Crateriforma conspicua: one gene and its partner. The protein of the gene in region 1 binds, or shares a complex with, the protein of each later gene. Links are inferred from orthologs where the notes say so. Each region holds a gene or a part of one and is shown on either strand. Other genes may lie near its edges.

Region 1 (8,775 bases):
TCGGATACGCCCCGCTTTTGACCGGATAGAGACCGGTGTAAACGTTGTGACGCGTGGGTGAACACATGGGGGCCGCTTGAAAGCAGTGCGTCATCCGCATGCCCTGCGTCGCCAGCGCATCGATATTGGGTGTCAACGCTTGCCCGCCATAACAACCGATATCTCGAAACGTACAATCATCCGCAATCACAAATACGATGTTGCTGGGTTCCCTTTTGGCAGCGTCGGCTGATTCACTGCCCATCGCAGTGCCAGTCCAGCAGACGCCAGAAATCCAGAAAAACGCTATCAAGAATAGACGCGCAATGCTCGTTTGATTTGGCATGTTTTCTCAGTTGTCGAGATCGGATCCGAGTACCGCAGAGAATGGAAATGCCATTCACGGGCGGAAACTCGGATCGAAGGGGCGGGGTAGGGTAGGGGCCGCATGTCTCGGGCCAGGACGGTCCTGGACTGTCTGCTTCAGATCGTCCGCAGGAACACCTTAACTGTAATACGATCGCCGATCGAAATGTCGACGGCAATTCAGCGTCAACTTTTGTCGGCTGAAGATGGGCGGGCGTTCATCTCCCATGTCACCGGTCCCCCAGGGCTCGTTCGGACCAGCAAATCGGCGACACTGCCACTGGAACCCCGAGCGATCGCCGCAGTGTGCCACACCAAGCCACTCGATCCCGAAATGGTCGCCAGCGGGTTTATCGAGCGACGACCGGACGCAGCGTACCCGCCGGCACCGAATCACCACTGTCAGGTGTGATCATCGCTTGAATGGTTGTAACGGGAGTCTGAAGATCCAATTGATGCACCTGGCCGTTTGCCGTCGTCACCAGAATGGAACCTGGATGCATACCGCGTATTTCTTCCGACATGCCGCCGTATCCCTGGTTCCATTGCTGACGAAAATCCAAGTCGGTCGGCTGCATCCAACTTCTGGTAAAAGCATCGGGCTGCACCTCCGCGACCAACAACGTGGATGCACGGCCATCGGTGATATCTTTCGGCGAAATCGACTGACCGGGCGCAAAGACCGTTCGCGGTCCTAGAAAAACCTGATAGGGCGTTGTTCCCGGCAACCCTTCATTCCTTGGATGGCTGTAAACGTCGGGCACCACATTCGTCCACTGCCGGTTGGCCGCGTTGTCCCAGGGCAGGTCGAGCTGTATGGATTCGTATCGCTCATTTTCGCCGAGATAAGGCAATATCAAGACTCTCCATGAATGCAGTGGAGCCCCCGACGGACCGACCGTGTAGGCCGGCGGATAACGCCCATAGTCATTGGCATAAGCATTCAAAGCTTTTGCAATCTGCTTTAGGTTGGAAGTCGACACCGCGCGGCTTTGTGCCGTCTGGATGGTCGAAACGGCTCCACCACCAAATCTCACCACCGCCACCAGCATGGCGACCAGGCAACCCAGGAAGACCAGCCCCGCGGTAAAGATGGCAAGCGGCTTGCGGGCAATGGTGCTTCGCCACCGGAACGTGTCGTTGGCGTTTGCAGTTGATCGAAGTGACGATGCGTCAGGGCTATCAAAATCGGGAATCGTGATTGGTCGTCCACATGTCACACATGCCCCCTGCGCACCGCTAAATTTCCGATCAACTTCGGTTCGCGTCCCACAGTGCGGACAGGTGAAAAGGAATTCCATGGACGATGCGGATCAAAGAATCAGGCGGCTTGCGGTCAGTTTGTATCGACGGTCCATTGTAAAACAGGCGGGGCATCTGGATCAGATCCATGGCCCAAACAGCCTGCGATTCAGCCCGGCAATCCATCGATGACATTTTGGCTGCGGACGCAGTCCCCCAGTGTCATCTTTCCCCGGGGTCGTCGAAGACGGTTGGAGGGGTTTGTCCGCGATGAATGTCGCCGCAAACCCAACGAACGTGATCGCCCTTTTTGGTCATTTGGAAACGGAAACATGCGTCTGGTTATCCAGCGAGTCACCGAAGCGACGGTGTCTGTCGACGGAAAGATCGTGGGACGCTGCGGCCCAGGCCTGATGATACTTGTCGGGGTGGGGCAGGGGGACCAAGCGGAACACGCCGAGTGGCTGGCCAAAAAATGCGCCGAACTTCGCATCTTTGATGATGGCGACGGCAAGATGAATCAATCGATCCTGGATATCGGCGGATCGGCGTTGGCGATCAGTCAGTTCACCTTGCTGGGGGATTGTCGAAAAGGTCGTCGCCCAGGATTTACCGACGCAGCAGACCCCGCCATTGCGAATGAACTGTACCAGCATTTCGTTCACCGGTTGGTCGGGCAGGGCGTTCCGACTGAGACCGGCATCTTCGCGGCCGACATGAAAGTGGCACTGACCAATGACGGACCGGTCACTTTCATTTTGGAGCGAGGTTGATTCTCCGATTGGTGCCAGGATCATCGCCAAGGCAATCGATCGGCCCATTGCCGAAATTCCTGCTGTGGATCGGCAATGTAGGTTTCATAGGCCGCCCCGGTTTCTTGCATGCGATTGCGTTGACGCAGACGATCCAAAATCCCGTAGTCGCCCCACGCCAGATAAGCCAACAGAAATAGCTTGGCGTACACCGACACGTTGGCGATCCAGTTGTTGCCGAAGAATTTGAGCGCGGTTCCAAACGACTTTTTTAGTCGGAAGTGCCCGAGTCGGAAATCGATGCTCCAAATTTCGTCCAGTATCAGGTGCACCATGAAGCCCACGAAAACGGCCAACGACTTGTAAACGCGGATCCCTTCGCTGGCGCAGGGCATCGCTAGATAAGCCGAAAGTCCCGCAACCAAAGCCGCCGGAATGCTATGCCACATTCCGCGGTGGACCGTGTAGCGTTTGAAGACTTCCACGAGGATGAATCGGATCGTCACGTAAACCAGCATCGCCCCCAATGCCATCGCTTCGTTGGACAACCCCATGTCGCGAAAGCGTTCGATCATCAGGACGGGCACAATCGCCGCGGCGAACATGCTTGTTTCACGCAGCGGGATTCCCGAATCACTGTCCAGATCGGGCAGCATCCCACTGACGCTGCACAAACCACCTGCGATGATCGCCGATTCCAGCGACATCCCCTGGGACGCCATTCCCCAATACCCATAGCCGACGCCGACCAGCGTGCTTCCGGTGATGTGGGTTTTGAAATCGGCCACGACGCGTCGGGTTTCAATGCAGGGGTGAAGGTTGGAATCGACGGAGCAGGGCGGTCCGCGGTGTGTCGCACCGGGGCATCATTGCGTCGCCCTTGCCCCGGGCAACACGCCGGTCAGTTTGGCGATCGCTGGATTCCCATCACCAACAACAGCCATGCGGAGTTCCCCGCGTCTTACATAGCCAGTATTCACCGCCGAATGCCACCGCGATTGGTCTTCAGATGCCTCCGGTCGATCGCGTATAAGAAAGTCGCTTGCCAGAGGCCAACGTCGCGGCGTCATGGAACACCGAAGTCGTGTTTCATTTTTTGCTAGCAAAACGCCCTGCTCCCAAACTCGTTCGCGGAATGGACAATTACGACATCCTGATGCTGGTCGTCTTGGTCGGGGCCACGTTGTTCGGCGCGATCAAAGGCTTTGCGTGGCAGCTGGCTTCGATCGCATCGATCGTCGTCAGCTACATCGTCGCGTACCAGTTTCGCGAACCCTTTAGCGAATCCATCAAAGCCGATCCGCCGTGGAATCGGTTCCTTGCGATGCTGATTTTGTACGTGGGTACGTCGCTAGTGATCTGGATGTTGTTCCGGATGATCAGCCGGACGATCGACCGCATGCGGCTGAAAGAATTTGACCGGCAAATCGGTGCCATGTTCGGTCTGTTGAAAGGTGCCTTGTACTGCACGCTGATTACGCTGTTCGCGGTCACGCTGTTGGGCCCGGGCCTCCGGGAGTCCATCGTCGCAAGCCACAGCGGTCGCTACATCGCTCGCGTCTTGGACAAGAGTCAAGCGATCATCCCACCGGAATTGCACGAAATCGTTCAGCCGGTTTTGGACAAATTCGACCAGCAGTTCCAACAGGCACAACCCAATCCATCCCAACCATGGTCGGCACCGTGGTCGAGTAACTCGGCAGAAAACAATCCCGCGACGCAGAACTGGAATTCCGGATTCGCATCGGGTTCGGGATCTTCGCCCGGCGGCGTACCGGCGATCCCCGCATCGGCATCATCGTGGTCCGGTGGCCAATCCAATGCGACGCCGATCAACCAGTTCATTCAACAAGGATTCGATCAGGCACGTCAGCAAGTCGACGCTTGGGGACGCCAAATTGACCAATCACAAGACGCCTATCGACAAGCCGGAAACGCGTATCAAGACGTCCGCCAATCGGCATCGCAGACGTATCAAAACGCACAGCGTGCGTACCAAAATTTTCAGCCGTCTTCTTCGTTCAACCAAGGCCAAACCGGCAACGGTTCGGCTTACGGAACGAACGGTTCTTCGCATGGCGGATCGAATCCCGGCGGCGCATCATCGCCGCAAAACGGCGGATGGAATGACGGGGGACCGAACAACGCCGTGCCGCCGTGGCAACGCTAGCGGGGCATGCATCGCCGAGGGTCCAGTGTGAGGAACCCGCGGATCGGCGAATCGCCTGAAACACGGGGAAAACCGCACCTCGAATACAACATAAGGGGCATTATCGGACGTTGCGGAGCGGTTAAAATTCGCCCCGCTTTCAGGCCGCATCAGCGTCAACGCCTGGGATCGACCAGCCGACTGATGGCTGGCCATGCACGCCCAAGACAACGACAACGCAGACCATCAAGCGGTCGCCGCAATCTCATCAAAGATGCCCATCGCGCGGAACTTCTCGTACCGCTGTTCGATCAACTGATCGACCGGAACGGATTCCAATTCCGACAACTTGCGAGACAGATAGGTCTTCAGCCGCGACGCCATTTGGTGGTGGTCACGATGGGCACCGCCAAGCGGTTCTTCGATGACATCGTCGACGACGCCCAGGCGAACCAAATCGCTGCTGGTGAACCGCAGCGCGTTGGCGGCTTTGGGCGCGTGTTCGTGACTTTTCCACAAAATGCCCGCACAACCCTCGGGGCTGATCACGCTGTAGTAAGCATGCTGCAAAACGGCGACACGGTCACCGACGCCGATCCCCAGGGCGCCGCCACTGCCGCCTTCGCCGATGACGATGCAGATGACCGGCGTTTTCAACCGACTCATCATGAACATGCTTTCGGCAATCACTTGAGCTTGCCCACGTTCTTCGGCACCGACGCCGGGATAGGCACCGGGCGTGTCGATGAAACAGATCAGCGGCAAGCGGTACTTTTCGGCCAGCCGCATTTTGACCATGGCTTTTCGATAGCCTTCGGGGTGGGCACATCCGAAATGACAGGCGGCACGTTCCTTGTACGTGCGGCCTTTCTGGTGACCGAGGACCATGACCTTGAATCGATCCAGCTTCGCGAATCCGCTTAACATCGCACGGTCATCACCGAAGTGTTTGTCGCCGTGCAATTCAACGAACTCGTCGAACGCCAGGGTCAAATAGTCGCGTGTGTAAGGACGGTTCTTGTGCCGTGCGATCTGGACGGTCTGCCATGCATCCAGCGAACCGTAGACTTCCTTCAAGCGATGGACCAATTCCAATCGCAATTGACGCAACTGGTCATCATCGGCACCGGTCCGATCGGTGGCGCGTTCGATCGCAGCGATCCGTTCTTCCAGATCGTTGATCTCTTGTTCAAATTCCAAACCGGGGCCGGCGCTCATTCTTCATCACCTTCGTTCTTTGGCTTGCCTTTGATCAACAAGTCTTCGCTGCCGCGGATTCCCGGCATGTCGTCAAAGACGCTGATTTCAGGTGGCTTGGGACGTTTCTTGAAGATCTGCAGTGATCGAAAGATCTTCAAGAACTCCCACATGGATTCGGGTCGTAGATCGGGTTTCTTGGCCATCATCTTCTTGACCAACTCCGCAAACTCTTTGGTCACGTTGTTGTTCTGCGCGACGGCACTCGGGATGGACGCGTTGAGGTGTTTGCTGAGCAAGTCGTTCGGCGTCTGGCCGGTGTACGGCGGCTTTCCCGTTACCGCTTCGTACAACACACAGCCGAAGGAATAGACGTCGCTGCGTTCGTCACAGATCTTGCCGCGGATCTGTTCCGGCGACATGTAACTGCGAGTGCCCTGCACTGTCCCGCCGCTGCGATGAAACAACTTGCCGATGCCGGACTTCTTTTGCTCGGCGATCGTGAAGTCGATCAGCTTGGTGACGCCTTCGCGACTGACCAGATAATTGTCCGGCTTGATATCGCGATGAATCCAATTCTTGGTGTGCATGTAATACAGGCCTTCGGCGGCCTGCATGATGATCTTGTCCAACATGAACGCCAGAGACTCTGGCCCGCGTCGCAGAGCCTGCTTCATGTTCAATTCGCTGAACAATTCCATGACCAGAAACGGCACCCCGTTTTCGACACGGTGTTCGTACATTTTGACGATGCGATCGCTGCTGAGATCTTTGGCGACGTTGAATTCGTGCTTCAGCGCGGCGATCTCCCCTTTGTTCTCCCGCATGCTGCGTTTCAAAATTTTCAACGCATACCGCTTGTGGTCATGCTCCTCGATGGCTTCCCAAACTTCGCTGGTACTGCCCGCCCGGATCAGTCGTGCCAGGCGATAGGGGCCCAGGAAGTCGCGAGTTTTTGACATTCGTAATCTTTGCGGCCGATGAGGGTTAGAGAAGTTTTGCGGGCTCTCATCATAGTAGACGACCGGCAGATTGGTGTAGACCGAAAGGTGGCCTCAATCGTCACGAACCGCACGGCGTGCGGTTGTCGCTGAGGCCTCGACGGCCTGGGAACCCCTGCCGATGGCGGCAACGCTGCGGATCGCGCGAAGCTGGCCGCCAATCACCTGGTCGATGACGCACCGCCCTGCCCTTTCAGGAACCGGTGTGGGCCCCCGATTCGGCCAGTAATTCTTCGTACAGATCGCGGATCCGCCGGGTCATGGTTTCGTGCTTGAACTGATCGGTGAACCGGCTTCGTCCGGCATTTCCCATCGTTTGTCGCTGCTGCGGGTCGGCGGCTAAATCGATCAATGCGCGGGTCAATGCTTCGATATCTCCGGGGGGAACAAGAAATCCGGTCTCGCCACTGATGCAAACTTCGCGGGCCCCATCGACGTCATAAGAAACCACCGGGCGGCCCGCGATCAAAGCTTGAGGCAAAGCTCGAGCCAGGCCTTCGCGGTACGACGTGTGTGCCAGGCCGTCCATCGCGCTCAATTGACGTGGGACGTCGGTCGGTGGAACCAATCCGGCGAACACAAAGTGCTTCGTCAGCCCGAGTTCGTCCACGCGACGCTGCAGGGAATCTTTCAAGATGCCATCTCCGACCAACAGGAATTTCACCCGTGCATTGGCGGCGACAACGTCCTTGGCCGATTCGATCAGGTCGGCATGGCCCTTCAAATGAAACAGTCGAGCGATCTTGCCGATGACGATGTCTTCATCGACAAAGCCGTAGTGACGCCGCATTTCCGTGCGATGCTGATCAGCGTCGTAAAACGGCTGCACATTCATTCCGCTGTGAATGGTGATGAACTTTTCACGTGGCGCGACGCATGCGTCGACCATCAAATCGGTCATCGCATCGGCCACCGAGATCAACCGGTGGCAACGCTTCGCCGCCCAGCGTTCACACGCGGCGAAGAATCGTCGCGACGCGGCAGGCTGATAAGGGTGAAATGGCGCACCGTGAACGGTGTGCACAACGGCGGGCACCTTTTCCGCCCACCCCGCCCATCGTCCCAGCATGCCGCCCTTGGCACTGTGGGTGTGAACGACATCCGGTTTGTATTGCCGAATCACTTGTCGCAATTGACGGGCGGCGGTGGCGTCACGCAACGGATGAATGTTTCGTCGCAGCGAATCAATCATCCGCACCGGCAAATCGCCGGTTCGTCCCTGACTGATCAAATCGCCTTCGGGGCCCAGCGCGGGTCCGGTCACCAGCAACACGTCATCCCCATACAGCTGAACCAAGTCCAAACAGTTCAGCAACGTGTTTTCTTGCGCGCCGCCGATGATCATTCGCGTGATGACGTGCAGTACGCGCACAAACTTTTCCCGGTTCAAAGACGACGAAGCGTTCAACGGGGCCCCGGTCCGCTGCCTGGGGCCTCCGTTGAACGCGAACACGATCAATACTTTCGCGGTGTCACCGTGCCTTGAACGCGACTGGGCAGTCCTTGAATGTTCAAGAAGCCTTCGGCGTCGTCTTGGTTGTAAGATCCGCCGCCTTCCATGGTCGCGATTTCCGCGTCGTACAAGCTGTTGGGGCTGGTTCGCGAAGCCACCATGACGTTGCCTTTGTACAACTGCAACGTGACTTCGCCGGTCGTGTGTTTTTGGGCGTCACGGATGAACGCAAACAATGCATCCATCTTTTGTGTGTACCAAAACCCGTAGTACACCATTTCGGCGACTTCGGGCGCCATGCGATCACGCAGGTGCATCAGATCGCGATCCATCGTCAATTGCTCGATGTACATCAATGCGTCGTACAGCACGGTCATGCCGGGCGATTCATAGACGCCGCGACTCTTCATGCCCACGAAACGGTTTTCCACCATGTCGATCCGCCCGACTCCGTTGCGACCGGCGATCGTATTCAGCGACTCGACCATCTCCAGTGCATTGACTTGTTTGCCGTTGAGCGTCGTGGGGACTCCGGCTTCGAAACCGATCGTGACTTCCTCGGGTTGATCCGGTGCTTCTTGTGGACTGACGCCCATGCCGAAATCGACAAGCTCCACACCGTTGACATCCAATTCT
Region 2 (8,686 bases), 4.4 Mb from region 1 along the record:
AACGCCGCGTGCGGTGTGGGCACCGCGGTGATCAGCTACTATCAAGGTCTGCGATCCAAACAGTCCGCCGCTGACGTCAGCCAGGCGATCACGGCGACCGTGCTTTGGACGACCTTGTGGGTTTTGGGCGTCCACTTTGCCGTTGCGTTGATGGAATTTTAATCGTCGACGCATCGCCACCGTGTTGTCGCACGCGATCCCCACGTTTTGAATTCGGATTCCCAACCGGCTCAACCACGAAACGAATCGAGATGGATAAGAAAGCCAAAAAACGACTGGAAGTCATTAAGAAGAAGCTAAGCACACTGCGCCCAAGATTGGCCGGTTCGAAGCAGCAGGCCGATGATCCAGAAGAAACCAAAGCGTTGGAAGAAGAGATCGCCGCGCTGGAGGCCGAAGCGGAAAAGTTGCGGGCGTCTTGAGGTACGACCAAGCAAGCCCGCATCTGTGCGTGCCTGTAAAACGAAAACAGGCAACCTTGGGGCAAGGTCGCCTGTTTGGAATTTTGTGTTTCGCTGATTCGGGGATCGGCTCACCGTCATGGCTTTCGCCGATGGCTGAATCACCTGTGCGTTTGCTAACTCGCGCGTTTGCCGGCTAGCTGCGGAAATTTTGCCGTCTAGCTGCGGAAATGTGCTCCCGCGTCGGCGTCGATATGCATCACGCTGGGTTGTGCCGTCCGCGTGTTCCAGTAATCGGGAGCCCAGCGGCCGGCTTCGATCAGCATCGCGACGACGGCTATCAGCATGAAGACGGTGCTTAGGATCAGCATCACCGTGTAGACGTTCGGCGGCTGTTTCCGTGGGGGCTCATTCGTAGGTAGTGTCGACACGGTCGCCCTCCTGGATGGTTCGGTTGCTGTAGTCAGACAAGATTTCGGCGACGGCACGATCCGGTTCGGTGTAACCGACACGCAGGCGGGTGACGAACGAACCGTTTCGTGTCACGTCAAGCAGGTGTCCCTGACGCAGGCCATCGTCGCTGCCGATGCTGACTTCGACTTGTTTGCGAGGCCGGTTGACGACCAAGACGACACCGTTTCGTTCCGGCGGTGCGCCGTCCAGCGGTGCGTTGACGTCAATGCCCTTGGCTTCGACCACTTCCTGCAGACGGGTGACTTGGGTGCGAAGCTGATCGTTGCGTTGCTTTTGGTTTTGAACGGTGCCGCGGGCGCGGTTCAGCAAGTCGGTCAGCTCGAGCGATTTGGCAAACAGGGTGTCGCGGTCCTCGCGTTCCTTGACCAGAGCGGCCCGCAGTCGAGTGATTTCTTCGGTCTTGGCTTCCAAGTCGGCCGCACGAGAACGGTCCAACTGGGTCAGCTCCGTATTGGCCGCACGTAGGGCTTCCACGTCGGCCGCACTTTGGACCAATTCCTGTTGCAGTTGGTTCAGCTGAGTCTGCAAGGCAGCCAGAGCGGTGCGGCGGGCGGCGCGTTCGCGGTCTAGAGCCGCTTGGGTTCGCTGAGCCGAATCGCGAAGTTGATCGTTGGTGGTTTCAACGGTTTCGATTTGCTGTTTCAAGCCGCCAGGGCCCAGCACGACGTCGCGCCAGTTGCGGTGTGATGCGTTGACGGCAAGCCCGACGACCATGAACACAATGCTCAAGGCAAACACGGCGAACGTCAGCGCCTTCCCGAGAAGATTCATGAGGAATGGGTTCCGAGCAAAGAATTGGCGGTGGGGGCAGAAAAGACTGATCGGCGGCCCGCCACGCAATTGCTGCGGGGGCCGTGCATCCACAGGGAGTATAATTACGGCGAAATTTTCGTGTCAACGAATTCAACCCGAAAAGCCAAGCTTGCCTAGCTTGAAACGGCCGCGGGCCGTTTTTGCCGAACAGACCAGTTGTCGCGGCATGTATCCCCCAGCCGACGGTCCGGCTCCCTACGCCGCTTCTCAAATAGGACCACCCATAAATATTGTCGATCACGTTTGTCGCTTTGCCACCAGTTTGCAGCGGTTTTTCGTTCGAAGGCTTGGAAGGGGGGGGCCGGAGGTGTCGTAGAAGCCGTTGACTGGAAGGGCTGGTCCACCGGGATGCCGGATTTTCTCCCTTGGAAGCAATGAAACAGCCTAGGCGAAGCTCTGGAAGCGGACCCGGAGCGCAGTGTTACCGATCGCTCTCAACATCGAGGGAGCTTAATAAGGGCCACCCATTAATTACACGAAGCACAGTCATGCTGCGGCTGCCATTGCGTGGCGTTTTCCGGTAGGGGGGCCTGAAAGGGGCTGCGGTCGGCGTGGGGGGGCGGTTGGCTGGAGGGGCTGGTCCACCGGGATGCCGGATTTTCTCCCTTGGAAGCAATGAAACAGCCTAGGCGAAGCTCTGGAAGCGGACCGGGAGCGCAGTGTTACCGCTCGCTCTCAACATCGAGCGGATTCAGATTTCGCTTGCTGCTCGGCAGCGGCCGGTCGGCGCCGTGCCGCTAGTCGGAACAGAGTCCCAGTGGGTTGTCCGGTGCACACATCCAGTGTTGGCCGCACCGCACGGCTTCACGTGCGAGGCTTTCTGGCGTTCCCGCCGCACGCTTGAAGACGCGGCCGAAGCGGCGAACCACATCGCACCACCCCCGAGTGTCGACGCCGATGCGGGATAGAATCGGAGCCAAGTGTTTCGGTATTGACCCCAGTTTGTCCGACCGAAGTTGCCGACCGGTCCAGTCGAGCAATTCCAGGTATCGAACCAGCGATATCCCCAAGAAGCCTTTGGAACTCGCCCGCCGCCCCGATTTCTCGACACAGGGACCAACCGGGTCCTTCGCCTCATTGATCTCTACCGGGCTCATCCATCCACTGTGGCGACGCCGGCGACTTCGTTCCCACTCATGCATGCTTGGCCGCAGTCGACTCGGTTGCTGCGGCAGGTCATCGATGCGATCTTTCGCTCCGGTGTAAGGACTTGATTCTGGTGTTTCGGCAATCGCTGCACGCACCGGATTTAAATCCACATAGGCCGCACAGGCTAGCAAACTGGCTTCGTCAAGCAGGTTTTGCAACCGGTATCGCCCCTCCCAAAACCTGCCCGTGCATTCGTCTTCGCGGTTGGCACGTCTGGCGATGAACTCGGCAACACACCGCATCCACCAGCTGACATCCGACAGTCGTCGTCGACGTTCGGCCAGAACTTCCGGATGATTCACCAGCGCCGCGATGTCTGCCTCGGTCGGCGGTTCGGCTGAACCATCCGGACGCCGGCGAGCCGGAAACAACCGCAACCACCGACCGGCCACTTCCTGGTCGCTCCATGCAGCGACAACGTCCGGACGACTTCGAAGCACCAAGTGCAAGTGGTTGCTCATGACCGAATAGGTCAAGCAGTCGATGCCGAAGACGCTTGCCATGAACTCCAGGCGGTCCCGGATCCACTGTCGCCGGTGTTCAAAGGATCGGCCAGTCAGCGGGTCTTCACCGCACAAAAACGCCCGGCGGACGCAGCGTTGTACCGCGTGAAAGACCTGCACCTGAGCAGGGTCCGCGACTTCATAGCGTGGTTTTCGTGGCATCAATCCATCCCCAATTCTGGCTGTCGAACCGACTGATCGTACCCGTCATCGGCGGAAAAGACAAATAAATCTGGGTGGCCCCTTTTGAGACTCTGAAAAGACAAACAAATATGGGTGGCCCCTATTGAGGAGTTGGGGGGCGCGTATTGTTCGTGGGAGTTTCAGGCCGCGATGGTGCGGAGGGTGGCCAAGAATTGGTCGATCGATTGGACCCGCTTTTCGACGCTGGGCTGCAAGGCGTGCATGATCAGACGTGCCAGCTTGGGGTCCAGGTCGGGGGCCCGTTCCAGGATCGGTGTGGGTTCGGTCGTGTCGTGCTGCAGTGCCGCTTTGCCTGTGACGACTTCGCCCTGCCAGGGATGCTGCATTGTGCACAGACAGTAACACGTCACGCCCAGCGAAAAGATGTCGACCCGCTTATCCGTCGGCCGACGCCGCACGATTTCTGGCGACATGTACAACGGCGTCCCCGTCCGGTTTCCCGGTGCCATGAAGGGCGGCGTTGCGGGGACCGTCAAGCCAAAATCGATCAGCTTCAGCCCGCTCATGTCGGGCAAGCAGATGTAATTCCGCGGACAGATGTCTCGGTGAATATATCCCTGGTCGTGGACGTATTTCAGCGATTCGGCCATGTCACGAATTAACGTCGTTTCGATGCCGGCGATCAGATGTCGCTGCTTTTTGACAATGATCTGTTGCAGGCTCGGCCCCTCGATGTACTCCATGATGATCACCGGTTGCCCCTTGGGCGTGACGCCGGCTTCATACGTTTCGACGATCTTGGGATGGTGCATCGAAAGAGCGATTTCGGCTTCGCCGGGCTTCTTCAGGCCCTTGAACCGAGCCTCGAATTGCTCGTGCTTTTCGATGTCCAGCAATTTGACGCCGACCAAGCGATCGGTTTTATGGTCTTTGGCGACGTAGAAGGAACTCATCGTGCCCACGGCACTGGTCCGCATCCGTTCGTAACGGGTGTCGACGTCGATGACCTGGTGCTTTTGAGAGGAACCGAAAGCGTTCCGGATGGAATCAAACAGACCCATAGCGTTGATTCTGGTGCCAAGAATGGATTCGGATCATCAGTCGCGGCCAGCCTACTTGCCGCAGTAGTCGATCGCCCGCGCGATTTCCGTTTTCAGGTTCTTTCGTTCGACGATACGGTCGACGTAGCCGTGTTCCAGCAAGAATTCGCTGGTCTGAAATCCCGCAGGAAGTTCGATCCCGATCGTCGCCTTGATCGTTCGCGGCCCGGCGAATCCGATCAACGCTTTGGGTTCGGCGAACACCAAATCGCCCAGCGACGCAAAGCTGGCCGCCACGCCGCCCATCGTTGGGTTTGTCAGGACGCTGATAAACAGCCCGCCGGCTTCGTCGTACTTGGCCAGGGCCGCGGTGACCTTGGCCATCTGCATCAAAGACAGGATGCCTTCGTGCATTCGAGCACCACCACCGGAACCGCTGACGATGATCAGGGGCAGGTTGTGGGCAGTGGCGTGTTCGACCAGGCGGGCCAGTCGCTCGCCGACCGCACTGCCCATGCTGCCCATGATGAATGCGCTGTCGGTCACGGCAAACGCGACGCGTCGTGCCCGGACCATGCCCGTGCCTGTGACCACCGCATCGGACAGCCCGGTTCGTTTCTGTTCGCTGACCAGCCGGTCGGCATAGGGACGGCGATCGGCGAATTGCAGCGGGTCGACCGATCGAACTTGGTCGTTCATCGGCTCGAACGTGCCTTCGTCCAGCACTTGTTCGATTCGTTCGCTGGCGGACACATAGAAGTGGTGTTCGCATTTCGGGCAGACGTTCTGCCGTTGTTGGATTTCCTTTTTATAGATCGATCCTCCGCACCCCGGGCACTTCAGCCAAAGGCCTTCCGGGACGCCTCGTTTTCGCGGCATGCTGGGCGGATCGACGGACGCGTCAGGCGTTCGGGGCGTCGAAGACAAATTCGGACTCGCTGTGGCCATGGACACTCGGACGGATCGTTGGGAATCGACAAGTCAGCCACTTTAGCAAAGCATTTTCAAAAATGCTGCTGCAAATCGGGCTTCGCCCCGGCATCGGCCAGCGACTACCGTGGACCAGGCCTCGTCGGGCCGGCGTCAGGTCGAACCGGCTCCGGGGCATGCTAGACTGGTCGGTCGCGTTCGGCCGGGCCGTCGTGGCGGTGTTGCAAATTAGGTATTTCGCTGGGGCGACTGATAAGCCGATGGATTTTCACTGTCTGGGGACCGCCGGGTATCACCCCAACCGGTCCCGGCATACGTCTTGTTACTGCGTGCCCCAGTGTGGATTGGTGTTGGATGCCGGCACGGGGCTGTTTCGGCTGACTGAATTGATCGAGACGGATCACCTGGACATCTTGATCAGCCACGCCCATTTGGACCACATCGCCGGTCTGACTTTCTTGCTGGATGTTTTGCATTGTCGTTCCGTCGCCGGACGGCCGGTGGATCAGGTGCGTGTTTTCGGTGAAGCGGCCAAGCTGGACGCCATCCAGACGCATCTGTTCGCGGATTTGATTTTTCCCGCTCCCTTGGATGTTCAGTGGGTGACGATCGACGACACCCCCGAATTTTCTGCCGCCGGTGCGACGGTGTCTTGGCGTCGCCAGCCACATCCCGGCGGTTCGGTCGCCTATCGGCTGGACTGGCCGGCCGTCGCATCTTGCCAGGCCAAGCGTTTGGTCTATGCCACCGACACGTCGGGGCTGACCGACCCACAGGACATCACCTGGTTCGGTGGGGACGCCGATACAGCGGGTGGTATTGCGGCCAATGCGGGTTCCGGGGCAGCCGCATCGGTGCCGGATCTGATGGTTCACGAATGCTATTTTCGCGACACGCATCGCCAGTGGGCCGAGAAAACCGGACACAGTTGGACCAGCCGGATTGCCGAACTGGCCGCATTGATTCGTCCGCAACGGTTGCTGCTGACCCACATCAACCCGCTGGACGAAAGTGTCGATCCGGTGGACTCGGAGAAAATCCGGAAAACGTTTTATGGCGAACTGATGATCGCCCAAGACGGTCTGAAAGTGTCGTTCTAGAACCGGGGGCGAAATATTCGCCCAAAAAACCAACCGGAATTGAAGTCACAGGGGCCAATTCCGTCTTGTCGCCTCGGGCCGGATCGCTACACTCTGCCCTTTCTACAAGGCCAGCGTAGCTCAGTTGGCAGAGCAGCTGATTTGTAATCAGCCGGTCGTGGGTTCGAATCCCTCCGCTGGCTCTACAACAACGACAGACGCTGGTGGCCGCTGGCCCGGCCTTTGCGCCACGGCAACGTGCGTGCAATTCGGCTCTGGCTGGTTGTAGGCCAAAGAAAAGACGTTGGAAACAAGAACAGAAAAGATACGGATTAAGACGGGTAGCAACCGAGAAGAAACAATCAATTCGATTTGAACAATTCGGGGGTTTGTCCGAGTGGTTAAAGGAGACGGACTGTAAATCCGTTGGCTATGCCTACGCAGGTTCGAATCCTGCAGCCCCCACTGAATGAGCCCGTCGGTGATTGCGTCGTCTGTCGTGTCGATTTCTTCGATGCCGGTTGATGCCCAGCGACGGGGGCAAGTGGCCCAGGCCGGTTGTCCGGCTTGTGGTTGCAAATCGCGGGTGTAGCACAATGGTAGTGCAGCAGCCTTCCAAGCTGAATACGAGGGTTCGATTCCCTTCACCCGCTTTGGCCCAGGTGTATTTCGATCGATCGGTTCCGCCGATTCGCCCACCGGACGTCCGAGGTTATTTGCTTTGGCGGTTCGGTTTGCAGGGCGGGGGTTGGCGGAGTCGCGCGAGCGGCGGTGCATCGAACGCCGAAACATGCTGCTGTAGCTCAGGGGTAGAGCGCCTCCTTGGTAAGGATGAGGTCATGGGTTCAAATCCCATCAGCAGCTCTTGATGGTGACCGACCGGGTCACGGCGGAACTGGCTTTGATAGGCCGGTGCCGCTGTCGACGCGCCGTCGCCGGATGTACGTTTTGTTTCGTTTCGACAGAGATAGACAGAATTAAAGCGGTCTCGCACGGCCGAACGTTTGCTGACGACCCCGTGGGTGTGAACACGGACAGCATTCGGGAGGATTACCACTGAGCGTATCTCGGCGGTGATAGTGGTGTGAACGATCGTGATCGCAGGTGAACCAGAATGGCTAAGGACAAATTCGAAAGGACCAAACCCCACGTTAACGTTGGGACGATTGGCCACATTGACCACGGTAAAACGACGACGACTGGCGCCATTCTCGCCGTCCAAGCCGCCAAGGGCTTGGCCGAAGCGAAAGGCTATTCGGATATCGCCAAGGGCGGTACCGTTCGTGACGCGACCAAGACGGTGACCATCGCGGTTGCTCACGTCGAATACGAGACCGACAAGCGTCACTACGCTCACATTGACTGCCCCGGCCACGCCGACTTCGTCAAGAACATGATCACCGGTGCCGCCCAAATGGACGGTGCCATCCTGGTCGTGTCGGCCGCCGACGGCCCGATGCCGCAAACCAAGGAACACGTGCTGTTGGCCCGTCAGGTCGACGTGCCCTACATCGTGGTGTTCTTGAACAAGTGCGACTTGGTCGACGACGAAGAGTTGTTGGAACTGGTCGAACTGGAAGTCCGCGAACTGCTGACCAAGTACAAGTTCCCCGGCGACGATGTCCCGGTCGTGCGTGGTTCGGCTCTGCCGGCTTACAACAAGCCCGACGATCCGGAAGCCAGCAAGTGCATCAGCGAACTGATGGACGCCCTGGATGAATTCATCCCGGAACCGGCTCGCGAAGAAGACAAGCCGTTCCTGATGGCCATCGAAGACGTCTTCTCGATCGAAGGTCGTGGTACGGTTGCTACCGGCCGGATCGAACGCGGCGTAATTAAGGTCGGCGAGGAAGTCAGCATCATCGGTCTGACCGAAGAGCCCACCAAGACGACCTGCACCGGCGTCGAAATGTTCCGCAAGGAAATGGAAGAAGGCCGCGCCGGCGACAACGTCGGGTGCCTGCTGCGTGGTGTGAAGCGTGAAGAAATCCAGCGTGGTCAGGTCTTGGCCAAGCCGGGCAGCATCACCCCGCACACCAAGTTCGAAGCCGAAGTTTATTGCTTGAGCAAGGACGAAGGTGGACGTCACACCCCGTTCTTCAGCGGTTACCGCCCGCAGTTCTACTTCCGTACGACCGATGTCACCGGAACGG

What was found.
Region 2: the proteins of Mal65_RS22250 (region 1) and accD are in contact, whole or in part, in a solved structure (PDB 8UXZ), measured with the Escherichia coli proteins. The link is inferred for Crateriforma conspicua from one-to-one orthologs.

Annotation. Positions count from the first base shown.
Region 1 is NZ_CP036319.1:6,065,586-6,074,360, forward strand. What follows is about bases 3,721-6,706. They hold Mal65_RS22250 (acetyl-CoA carboxylase carboxyltransferase subunit alpha), read right to left. Parts: upstream 5,707-6,706; coding sequence 4,735-5,706; downstream 3,721-4,734. Other genes in these bases: Mal65_RS22245 (CvpA family protein), read left to right, coding at 3,721-4,509; Mal65_RS22255 (serine/threonine-protein kinase), read right to left, coding at 5,703-6,647. Outside these bases: Mal65_RS22225 (sulfatase family protein), read right to left, coding at 1-244; Mal65_RS22230 (DUF1559 family PulG-like putative transporter), read right to left, coding at 696-1,565; dtd (D-aminoacyl-tRNA deacylase), read left to right, coding at 1,920-2,360; Mal65_RS22240 (metal-dependent hydrolase), read right to left, coding at 2,381-3,127; more of Mal65_RS22245, read left to right, coding at 3,382-3,720; Mal65_RS22260 (glycosyltransferase family 4 protein), read right to left, coding at 6,880-8,058; Mal65_RS22265 (argininosuccinate synthase), read right to left, coding at 8,142-8,775. UniProt on the Escherichia coli protein: Component of the acetyl coenzyme A carboxylase (ACC) complex. First, biotin carboxylase catalyzes the carboxylation of biotin on its carrier protein (BCCP) and then the CO(2) group is transferred by the carboxyltransferase to acetyl-CoA to form malonyl-CoA.
Region 2 is NZ_CP036319.1:1,628,258-1,636,943, forward strand. The notes cover bases 3,501-6,397. They hold accD (acetyl-CoA carboxylase, carboxyltransferase subunit beta), read right to left. Parts: upstream 5,404-6,397; coding sequence 4,597-5,403; downstream 3,501-4,596. Other genes in these bases: Mal65_RS05975 (hypothetical protein), read right to left, coding at 3,501-3,502; Mal65_RS05980 (serine/threonine protein kinase), read right to left, coding at 3,664-4,545; Mal65_RS05990 (MBL fold metallo-hydrolase), read left to right, coding at 5,715-6,397. Outside these bases: Mal65_RS05960 (ABC transporter permease), read left to right, coding at 1-162; Mal65_RS26370 (hypothetical protein), read left to right, coding at 252-422; Mal65_RS05965 (hypothetical protein), read right to left, coding at 620-832; Mal65_RS05970 (hypothetical protein), read right to left, coding at 810-1,646; more of Mal65_RS05975, read right to left, coding at 2,426-3,500; more of Mal65_RS05990, read left to right, coding at 6,398-6,554; tuf (elongation factor Tu), read left to right, coding at 7,648-8,686.